DNA from 3 places in the Pontibacillus sp. ABV4_188 genome. Region 3 is predicted to be linked to each of the others. Evidence: a T-box and tRNA genes for the amino acid it is inferred to sense, from the RefSeq annotation. Region 3 holds a T-box; the other regions hold tRNA genes.
The links. A T-box is a leader RNA that pairs with one kind of tRNA and senses whether it is charged. The one in region 3 lies ahead of ACYX4O_RS14875 (valine--tRNA ligase), so its partner is inferred to be a tRNA-Val.
Positions count from the first base shown of each region.

Region 1: it encodes a tRNA-Val, which carries the amino acid that the T-box ahead of ACYX4O_RS14875 (valine--tRNA ligase) is inferred to sense. The anticodon was not compared.
Region 2: it encodes a tRNA-Val, which carries the amino acid that the T-box ahead of ACYX4O_RS14875 (valine--tRNA ligase) is inferred to sense. The anticodon was not compared.

Region 1 covers NZ_CM149975.1:642,990-646,246, forward strand. Annotated here, with positions in the region: rRNA gene ACYX4O_RS03255 (23S ribosomal RNA) at 1-1,036, shown strand, start outside; rRNA gene rrf (5S ribosomal RNA) at 1,313-1,428, shown strand; tRNA gene ACYX4O_RS03265 (tRNA-Asn) at 1,479-1,553, shown strand; tRNA gene ACYX4O_RS03270 (tRNA-Ser) at 1,555-1,646, shown strand; tRNA gene ACYX4O_RS03275 (tRNA-Glu) at 1,660-1,734, shown strand; tRNA gene ACYX4O_RS03280 (tRNA-Val) at 1,746-1,821, shown strand; tRNA gene ACYX4O_RS03285 (tRNA-Met) at 1,896-1,972, shown strand; tRNA gene ACYX4O_RS03290 (tRNA-Asp) at 2,045-2,121, shown strand; tRNA gene ACYX4O_RS03295 (tRNA-Phe) at 2,167-2,242, shown strand; tRNA gene ACYX4O_RS03300 (tRNA-Thr) at 2,251-2,323, shown strand; tRNA gene ACYX4O_RS03305 (tRNA-Tyr) at 2,339-2,424, shown strand; tRNA gene ACYX4O_RS03310 (tRNA-Trp) at 2,445-2,518, shown strand; tRNA gene ACYX4O_RS03315 (tRNA-His) at 2,532-2,607, shown strand; tRNA gene ACYX4O_RS03320 (tRNA-Gln) at 2,615-2,689, shown strand; tRNA gene ACYX4O_RS03325 (tRNA-Gly) at 2,699-2,773, shown strand; tRNA gene ACYX4O_RS03330 (tRNA-Cys) at 2,783-2,856, shown strand; tRNA gene ACYX4O_RS03335 (tRNA-Leu) at 2,864-2,945, shown strand.
Region 2 covers NZ_CM149975.1:171,820-175,076, reverse strand. Annotated here, with positions in the region: gene rocF (arginase) at 1-865, opposite strand, end outside; tRNA gene ACYX4O_RS01015 (tRNA-Ala) at 1,055-1,127, opposite strand; tRNA gene ACYX4O_RS01010 (tRNA-Gly) at 1,133-1,207, opposite strand; tRNA gene ACYX4O_RS01005 (tRNA-Lys) at 1,244-1,319, opposite strand; tRNA gene ACYX4O_RS01000 (tRNA-Gln) at 1,329-1,403, opposite strand; tRNA gene ACYX4O_RS00995 (tRNA-Tyr) at 1,409-1,494, opposite strand; tRNA gene ACYX4O_RS00990 (tRNA-Thr) at 1,565-1,641, opposite strand; tRNA gene ACYX4O_RS00985 (tRNA-Val) at 1,658-1,733, opposite strand; tRNA gene ACYX4O_RS00980 (tRNA-Glu) at 1,749-1,823, opposite strand; tRNA gene ACYX4O_RS00975 (tRNA-Thr) at 1,845-1,917, opposite strand; tRNA gene ACYX4O_RS00970 (tRNA-Asn) at 1,922-1,996, opposite strand; rRNA gene rrf (5S ribosomal RNA) at 2,058-2,173, opposite strand; rRNA gene ACYX4O_RS00960 (23S ribosomal RNA) at 2,373-3,257, opposite strand, start outside.
Region 3 covers NZ_CM149975.1:2,879,237-2,882,493, reverse strand. Annotated here, with positions in the region: gene ACYX4O_RS14885 (phosphotransferase) at 1-712, shown strand, start outside; gene ACYX4O_RS14880 (hypothetical protein) at 709-897, opposite strand; T-box leader at 1,028-1,254, shown strand; gene ACYX4O_RS14875 (valine--tRNA ligase) at 1,321-3,257, shown strand, end outside.

The sequences.
Region 1 (3,257 bases), 1.8 Mb from region 3:
TAGCTTAGGCGAAGCTTTGAACCGAAGCCCCAGTAAACGGCGGCCGTAACTATAACGGTCCTAAGGTAGCGAAATTCCTTGTCGGGTAAGTTCCGACCCGCACGAAAGGTGCAACGAATTGGGCACTGTCTCAACAAGAGACCCGGTGAAATTATACTATGCGTGAAGATGCGCATTACCCGCGACAGGACGGAAAGACCCCGTGGAGCTTTACTGTAGCCTGATATTGAATGTTGGTACAGCTTGTACAGGATAGGTGGGAGCCGTCGATACCGGAGCGCTAGCTTCGGTGGAGGCATCCGTGGGATACCACCCTGGCTGTATTGACATTCTAACCCAGGACCGTAATCCGGTCCGGAGACAGTGTCAGGTGGGCAGTTTGACTGGGGCGGTCGCCTCCCAAAAAGTAACGGAGGCGCCCAAAGGTTCCCTCAGAATGGTTGGAAATCATTCGCAGAGTGCAAAGGCACAAGGGAGCTTGACTGCGAGACCTACAAGTCGAGCAGGGACGAAAGTCGGGCTTAGTGATCCGGCGGTACCGCATGGAAGGGCCGTCGCTCAACGGATAAAAGCTACCCCGGGGATAACAGGCTTATCTCCCCCAAGAGTCCACATCGACGGGGAGGTTTGGCACCTCGATGTCGGCTCATCGCATCCTGGGGCTGTAGTCGGTCCCAAGGGTTGGGCTGTTCGCCCATTAAAGCGGTACGCGAGCTGGGTTCAGAACGTCGTGAGACAGTTCGGTCCCTATCCGTCGTGGGCGTTGGAAATTTGAGGAGAGCTGTCCTTAGTACGAGAGGACCGGGATGGACGCACCGCTGGTGCACCAGTTGTTCCGCCAGGAGCACAGCTGGGTAGCTACGTGCGGAAGGGATAAGTGCTGAAAGCATCTAAGCATGAAGCCCACTTCAAGATGAGATTTCCCATCACTTCGAGTGAGTAAGATTCCTTGTAGACGACAAGGTTGATAGGTCGGAGGTGGAAGCGTGGTGACACGTGCAGCTGACCGATACTAATAAATCGAGGACTTATCTATCTAAAGCGCAAACGACCGCTTAGACCCGTACGGATAAGACAGATCTTCGGAAAAGGCGATTAGCCTTTGGAAAGAAGATGACTTATACGCTAGGGTCTGGGAGTTGGAGCTGGAAGCCAGTTCAAGCGCAAACACGTGATCAGGCACGATGTCGTAATTCTTATCTAGTTTTGAAGGTACTTAGAAAAAAATCTAATATACCTCTTGACTTTCCTTCCGAAACAAGATAAAATATAACTTGTCGTTGAAAAGACGAGGAAGAAATTCAATAAAGAGTCTGGCGGTTTTGGCGAAGAGGTCACACCTGTTTCCATGCCGAACACAGAAGTTAAGCTCTTCAGCGCCGATGGTAGTCGGGGTTTCACCCCCGCAAGAGTAGGACGCCGCCAGGCAAGTCACTTTATTGACTTTGATCAAAAGGCAAACGGTCTTTTGACATGATTCCAACGTAGCTCAGTGGTAGAGCTATCGGCTGTTAACCGATCGGTCGCAGGTTCGAATCCTGCCGTTGGAGCCATGGAGAGCTGTCCGAGTGGCCGAAGGAGCACGATTGGAAATCGTGTAGGCCCAAACACGGGTCTCGAGGGTTCGAATCCCTCGCTCTCCGCCACTAACTTTTCATTGGCCCGTTGGTCAAGTGGTTAAGACACCGCCCTTTCACGGCGGTAACACGGGTTCGAATCCCGTACGGGTCACCACTTAATATCATGGAGGATTAGCTCAGCTGGGAGAGCACCTGCCTTACAAGCAGGGGGTCGGTGGTTCGAGCCCGCCATCCTCCACCATTTTTAAAAAATGCAATGCACATGATCATTGCAAACATCATATAATTGAATATGCAATAAGTATTCAACATTATCGCGGGGTGGAGCAGTCTGGTAGCTCGTCGGGCTCATAACCCGAAGGTCGCAGGTTCAAATCCTGTCCCCGCAACCAATTTAAATTTGTACTACGTCGAAAAGACTTCTTCGAATTACAAATGATGGTGTATCTTTAGGCACAACTAATGGTCCGGTAGTTCAGTTGGTTAGAATGCCTGCCTGTCACGCAGGAGGTCGCGGGTTCGAGTCCCGTCCGGACCGCCACTTTTCAATTAAATATTTTTTTGTTACTGTAAAGTACATAAGACTGGCTCGGTAGCTCAGTCGGTAGAGCAACGGACTGAAAATCCGTGTGTCGGCGGTTCGATTCCGTCCCGAGCCACCATGTTTTGTGCAGGCCTAGCTCAATTGGTAGAGCAACTGACTTGTAATCAGTAGGTTGGGGGTTCAAGTCCTCTGGCCTGCATACTTTAAAAAACGTGGAGGGGTAGCGAAGTTGGCCAAACGCGGCGGACTGTAAATCCGCTCCCTCTGGGTTCGCAGGTTCGAGTCCTGCCCCCTCCACCATTATAATTACTACAGTAAGTAGGGGTATAGTTCAACGGTAGAACAGCGGTCTCCAAAACCGCCGATGTGGGTTCGATTCCTACTACCCCTGCCAATTTCATTTTATGGCGGATGTGGCGAAGTGGTTAACGCACCGGATTGTGGCTCCGGCATTCGTGGGTTCGATCCCCATCATTCGCCCCATAAATATTGGCCCATAGCCAAGCGGTAAGGCAACGGTTTTTGGTACCGTCATGCGCTGGTTCGAATCCAGCTGGGCCAGCCAAGAGTTTTCGCGGAAGTAGTTCAGTGGTAGAACACCACCTTGCCAAGGTGGGGGTCGCGGGTTCGAATCCCGTCTTCCGCTCCATTTTTATATGGCGGCATAGCCAAGTGGTAAGGCAGAGGACTGCAACTCCTTTACCACCGGTTCGAATCCGGTTGCCGCCTCCATTCATATGCCGGTGTGGCGGAATTGGCAGACGCGCACGACTCAAAATCGTGTTCCTCACGGAGTGTCGGTTCGAGCCCGACCACCGGTATCGTAAAACTTAACATTGTAATGGAAATCGCTAACGAAAGCGATTTTTTTATATGTCTAATTTGTTTAGGACTTATAGGTACAAAATCATTTATAAATTTCTCTAATCTCCGTTAACATAACGGGGATTTTTTTTATTTTAGTAGAAAGACTCTATTAATACACACATCAAAATGGCTATAAGATAATTTTTACCCCTGTCTCCCTCTACCTTGCATTTACTCTATACATAAATTGCTTTAAACACATATTAATTATTTACGAAATAAAAAAATTTTTCTGAAAAAAACATTGAAGATTAAAGTAAAGAGTC
Region 2 (3,257 bases), 1.4 Mb from region 3:
ATCCAACTGCTACCGTAGCAGTTTTATTCTTCTCATCCAATATTGGATTCACTTCAACAAATTCCGCTGAAGTAATAAAATTAGCCTCAGCAAACATTTCCATTGCTAAGTGGCTTTCCCTATAGCTCATTCCACCCATAACAGGTGTTCCAACTCCAGGCGCCTCATTAGGATCCAAACCATCCAAATCTAAACTCAGGTGCACTCCATCCGTCCGATCCTTTAAGTATTCTACAGATTCTTTAATGACTCCTGGCATTCCCATGCGGTCAATCTCATGCATCGTATATACCCTAATTCCCTTTTCTTTAATTAATTGTTTTTCACCCTCATCAAGAGAGCGCGCTCCTATAATAACGATGTTTTCTGGTTTTATTTTTGGCTCATATCCATGAATGTTCGTCAAACGTTCATGACCAATACCTAAGCTCACAGCTAAAGGCATACCATGGATATTTCCAGAAGGGGACGAATCTCCTGTATTTAAATCCCCATGAGCATCATACCAAATTACACCAAGATTGTCATAATGTTTCGCAATTCCAGCAAGAGATCCGATAGCAATACTATGATCCCCGCCAATGATCAATGGGAATCTACCTGATGTCACAACCTGATCCACTGTCTCAGCCAGGTTTTCATTTCCTACTGCTACTTCTTTTAAATTTCTCAAGTGACTCTCTTGTTCTTCTTTTCTATTTGGCCGAGGAATATGAACATCACCAAGATCCTCTATATCATACTCTAAACGTTCTAATCGCTCAATTACCCCTGCATAACGAAGTGCACTAGGCCCCATATCTACACCTCTGCGATTCTGTCCTAAGTCCATAGGTGCTCCAATAATTGAAAGTTTACGATTCATTGTCCCATCCTCCTCCTTTAACTCTACCCCCATTGTAGCCATAGTTGAGACAATGACTCAACTGGACAGAAATTTGTATATATATACGAAAAACACCCGGTATTGAAAGAATTTTCTTATAAATAGCCGCCATTAAATTTTTTAGATATACGAAAAAACCTTAAGTCTTATTAGACTTAAGGTTTAGAATGGAGCCTAGCGGGATCGAACCGCTGACCTCCTGCGTGCAAAGCAGGCGCTCTCCCAGCTGAGCTAAGGCCCCATATATGGAGCGGAAGACGGGATTCGAACCCGCGACCCCCACCTTGGCAAGGTGGTGTTCTACCGCTGAACTACTTCCGCAAACTAAAAACACATCAACTAAGTTAATGTGAAAAGTGGTGAGCCATGGAGGATTCGAACCTCCGACCCTCTGATTAAAAGTCAGATGCTCTACCAACTGAGCTAATGGCTCTTTATAAAGTGGCTGGCCCAGCTGGATTCGAACCAGCGCATGACGGTACCAAAAACCGTTGCCTTACCGCTTGGCTATGGGCCAATAAATGGTGGAGGGGGCAGGACTCGAACCTGCGAACCCAGAGGGAGCGGATTTACAGTCCGCCGCGTTTGGCCAACTTCGCTACCCCTCCAAACACAAATAATAGTATACCATGCTTGCATTTTATTATGCAAGAATTTATTTAATTGAACATAACTTGCTGGTGCCGACCGAGGGACTCGAACCCCCAACCTACTGATTACAAGTCAGTTGCTCTGCCAGATTGAGCTAGGTCGGCAGATAAATAAATGAAATGGTGGAGGATGGCGGGCTCGAACCACCGACCCCCTGCTTGTAAGGCAGGTGCTCTCCCAGCTGAGCTAATCCTCCATGATTATAAATAAGTGGTGACCCGTACGGGATTCGAACCCGTGTTACCGCCGTGAAAGGGCGGTGTCTTAACCACTTGACCAACGGGCCAAATATAATTTTCTTACAGAGAGCTTCCAGCCGGACTTGAACCGGCGACCTCTTCCTTACCATGGAAGTGCTCTACCGACTGAGCTATGGAAGCAAATTGGCTCCAACGGCAGGATTCGAACCTGCGACCGATCGGTTAACAGCCGATAGCTCTACCACTGAGCTACGTTGGAATATTGTCAAATCCATCTGTCCTAGAAGAAGTCTCTTGGATAGCTTTTATAAGATAACAAAGCATGGCGGCGTCCTACTCTTGCGGGGGTGAAACCCCGACTACCATCGGCGCTGAAGAGCTTAACTTCTGTGTTCGGCATGGGAACAGGTGTGACCTCTTCGCCAAAACCGCCATACTATTGTTTTGTTGAAGGAGTACCTTCAAAACTAGATAAGAATTAAGACATCGTGCCTGATCACGTATTTGCGCTTGAGCTGACTTCCAGCTCCAACTCCCAGACCCTAGCGTATAAGTCATCTTTTCTCCAAAGGCTAATCGCCTTTTCCGAAAATCTGTCTTATCCGTACGGGTCTAAGCGGTCGTTTGCGCTTTAGATAGATAAGCCCTCGATTTATTAGTATCGGTCAGCTGCACGTGTCACCACGCTTCCACCTCCGACCTATCAACCTTGTCGTCTACAAGGAATCTTACTCACTCGAAGTGATGGGAAATCTCATCTTGAAGTGGGCTTCATGCTTAGATGCTTTCAGCACTTATCCCTTCCGCACGTAGCTACCCAGCTGTGCTCCTGGCGGAACAACTGGTGCACCAGCGGTGCGTCCATCCCGGTCCTCTCGTACTAAGGACAGCTCTCCTCAAATTTCCAACGCCCACGACGGATAGGGACCGAACTGTCTCACGACGTTCTGAACCCAGCTCGCGTACCGCTTTAATGGGCGAACAGCCCAACCCTTGGGACCGACTACAGCCCCAGGATGCGATGAGCCGACATCGAGGTGCCAAACCTCCCCGTCGATGTGGACTCTTGGGGGAGATAAGCCTGTTATCCCCGGGGTAGCTTTTATCCGTTGAGCGACGGCCCTTCCATGCGGTACCGCCGGATCACTAAGCCCGACTTTCGTCCCTGCTCGACTTGTAGGTCTCGCAGTCAAGCTCCCTTGTGCCTTTGCACTCTGCGAATGATTTCCAACCATTCTGAGGGAACCTTTGGGCGCCTCCGTTACTTTTTGGGAGGCGACCGCCCCAGTCAAACTGCCCACCTGACACTGTCTCCGGACCGGATTACGGTCCTGGGTTAGAATGTCAATACAGCCAGGGTGGTATCCCACGGATGCCTCCACCGAAGCTAGCGCTCCGGTATCGACGGCTCCCACCTATCCTGTACAAGCTGTACCAACATTCAATATCAGGCTACAGTAAAGCTCCACGGGGTCTTTCCGTCCTGTCGCGGGTAATGCGCATCTTCACGCATAGTATAA
Region 3 (3,257 bases):
GTTTGAACAATTGTATAGAACGATTGGCCAGATGCACAAACGTTCACTTCACACCAAAGTGGTGAAGCGGGAAGATTACGAAGACCTGATGAGCAATAGGAAGACACAATTGCAGAACTACAGGGAAGTATTAGCTAAATGGGTGACTACGTTTGAACAACGTCATTATATGTCTCCTGTTGAATTACAAATTTGCACGCACTACCGTGATCTTGACAAGGTTTGTGAAATGGGAATGGAATGGTGTGATCGCTTCTTAGATGATCTAGAAGAGGATAAACAAATTCGTACAGCTCTTATTCATGGTAACGTGAAGCCTACTCATTTCCTATATGATGATTCAACTCCCTATCTACTAAATTGGGAGCGAGCCAAAACTTATTATCCTGTTTATGACATCACGACGTATTTTTATCATGTATTACGTTATCATGATGCTCCAGTAGATCAACTGATATCAACTTTCTCGTACTATGAAGAGCAACTCCCTTTACTAAATAGCGAAAGGTGTTTACTCGCTTTATTCCTTTTAAATCCAGAACCGTATATTCATCAAGTTGAAGCTTATGTAGATGGCGCCCAGGCGAGCGGGCAACCTTTTCTAGTTCAAAAGTTAGAACGGTCTTATTATGTTTTGCGGCATGCGATGGATGTTCAGGAACAAATTGAACAAGCAAGGGTCTACCAAGAACAACAAGCAGAGAATAGTTAAATCCATTCTAGATGGAATGCAAAGTATAGACCAATTAAGATGCCTAGTATAAAAACATCGAACGTAGTCGGAAATAGGAGTGTTCGAACGAGTTGGAAACAAGCGATTGGCAATACACAACGCTCAATGACAATTAACCATTGGCGACACCAGGGTGGCAACTTGTAGCGGTAAAATCGTGCCACAGGGCATAACCTCCTTTATTGCTTTTTATTAGTATATGTCCTTACAGGCTGTCAGTGTGACTGAAAAACTTGTTTAAATAGGTTGACTTAACAGAGGGAATGTGGATAAAATACAAGTACAAGAAAATCGATAAATGCCGTGAAGGGGAAGAGTATGAAACGCAAGCCTATCAGAGAGGGAATCATTCGCTGTGAGATTTCCAGGCTCTTGCGCTCAGAAGGTCGCCCCAGATGCTGTCTCTTTGAAACCGATAGTAGAAGAGGCCGGAGAATGCTCCGTTATGTAAGGAAAGTGTATAGATGACAGGAGTCGTCTGTAAAATAAAGGTGGTACCGCGAATCCATTTCGTCCTTTTCTAAGGATGAAATGGATTTTTTTGTTTTCATTCCCTTTCCGGTATAGGCGATAAAGGAGGAACTCGTATGGAGAATCATGAAGTATCTCTTCCAACGAAATATGACCCGAATGCGATTGAGAAAGGTCGCTATGATTATTGGGTAGATGGCAAATTTTTTGAAGCAAAAGATGACAAAACGAAAGAACCGTTTACGGTCGTAATCCCGCCACCAAACGTAACAGGTAAATTACACCTTGGTCACGCTTGGGATACAACCTTGCAAGACATCATCACACGTGTGAAGCGTATGCAAGGATATGATGTATTATGGCTTCCGGGTATGGACCATGCTGGTATTGCAACTCAAGCGAAAGTAGAAGCGAAGCTAAAAGAACAAGGTACCTCTCGCTATGACCTGGGCCGCGAACAATTCCTTAAGAAATCATGGGAATGGAAAGAAGAATATGCGACCTTTATTCGTAAGCAATGGGAGAAGCTTGGTTTAGGCTTAGATTATTCTCGTGAGCGTTTCACATTAGATAATGGTCTATCAGATGCAGTTCGCGAAGTGTTCGTAACCCTTTATGAGAAAGACTATATTTACCGTGGCGAATACATTATTAACTGGGATCCGACCACGAAAACAGCTCTATCTGATATTGAAGTCATCTATCATGATGTTCAGGGGCACTTCTATCATATGACATATCCGTTAGCGGACGGATCAGGCCATATCGAAATTGCTACAACACGTCCTGAAACGATGCTTGGAGATACAGCTGTTGCTGTTCACCCTGAAGATGATCGTTATAAGCATTTGATTGGCAAGAGAGTTACCCTTCCTATCGTTGGTCGCGAAATTGAAATCATAGGCGATGACTATGTTGATATGGAATTTGGAAGCGGTGCTGTAAAGATCACGCCTGCTCACGATCCAAATGACTTTGAAATTGGAAATCGTCATGATTTAGAGCGTATTCTAGTTATGAACGAAGATGGAACGATGAACGAGAATGCCGGCAAGTATCAAGGTATGGATCGTTTCGAATGCCGCAAGCAACTTGTTAAGGATCTTCAAGAAGAAGGAATCTTATTCGAGATTGAAGAGCACATGCATTCGGTTGGACACTCAGAGCGCAGTGGTGCTGTAGTAGAACCATATCTTTCTACACAATGGTTCGTGAATATGGAGCCTTTAGCAGAAGAAGCCATCAAGCTTCAAGAAGGAAACGACAAAGTGAATTTCGTTCCAGATCGTTTTGAGAAAACGTACTTGAACTGGATGGAAAACATTCGTGACTGGTGTATTTCACGTCAGCTATGGTGGGGCCATCGTATTCCGGCCTGGTATCATAAAGAAACAGGGGAACTGTTCGTAGGTCGTGAAGAGCCAGAAGATATTGAGAATTGGGAACAAGATAACGATGTATTAGATACATGGTTCTCCTCTGCGCTGTGGCCATTCTCTACAATGGGCTGGCCAGATGAGGCTAATGAAGACTATAAACGCTATTTCCCTACCGACGTTCTCGTTACGGGGTATGACATTATCTTCTTCTGGGTATCTCGTATGATTTTCCAATCCATTGAGTTCACAGAACGTCGCCCATTCAAAGACGTATTGATTCATGGTCTTGTACGTGATGCTGAAGGCCGTAAGATGAGTAAGTCCCTTGGAAATGGTGTTGATCCAATGGATGTTATTGATAAATATGGTGCTGATTCTCTGCGTTACTTCTTAGCAACAGGCTCAACACCAGGTCAGGACCTACGCTTCCAATGGGAAAAAGTAGAGTCTACTTGGAACTTTGCCAATAAAATATGGAACGCATCTCGTTTCGCTCTTATGAATATGGACGGAATCACCTACGAGGAAATCGACTTAACAGGTGAGAAATCAGTAGCGGATCACTGGATTCTAACTCGTTTAAACGAAACGGTGGAACAAGTAACGCGTAACGTTGATAAGTATGAATTCGGTGAAGCTGGACGTCACCTATACAACTTTATTTGGGATGACTT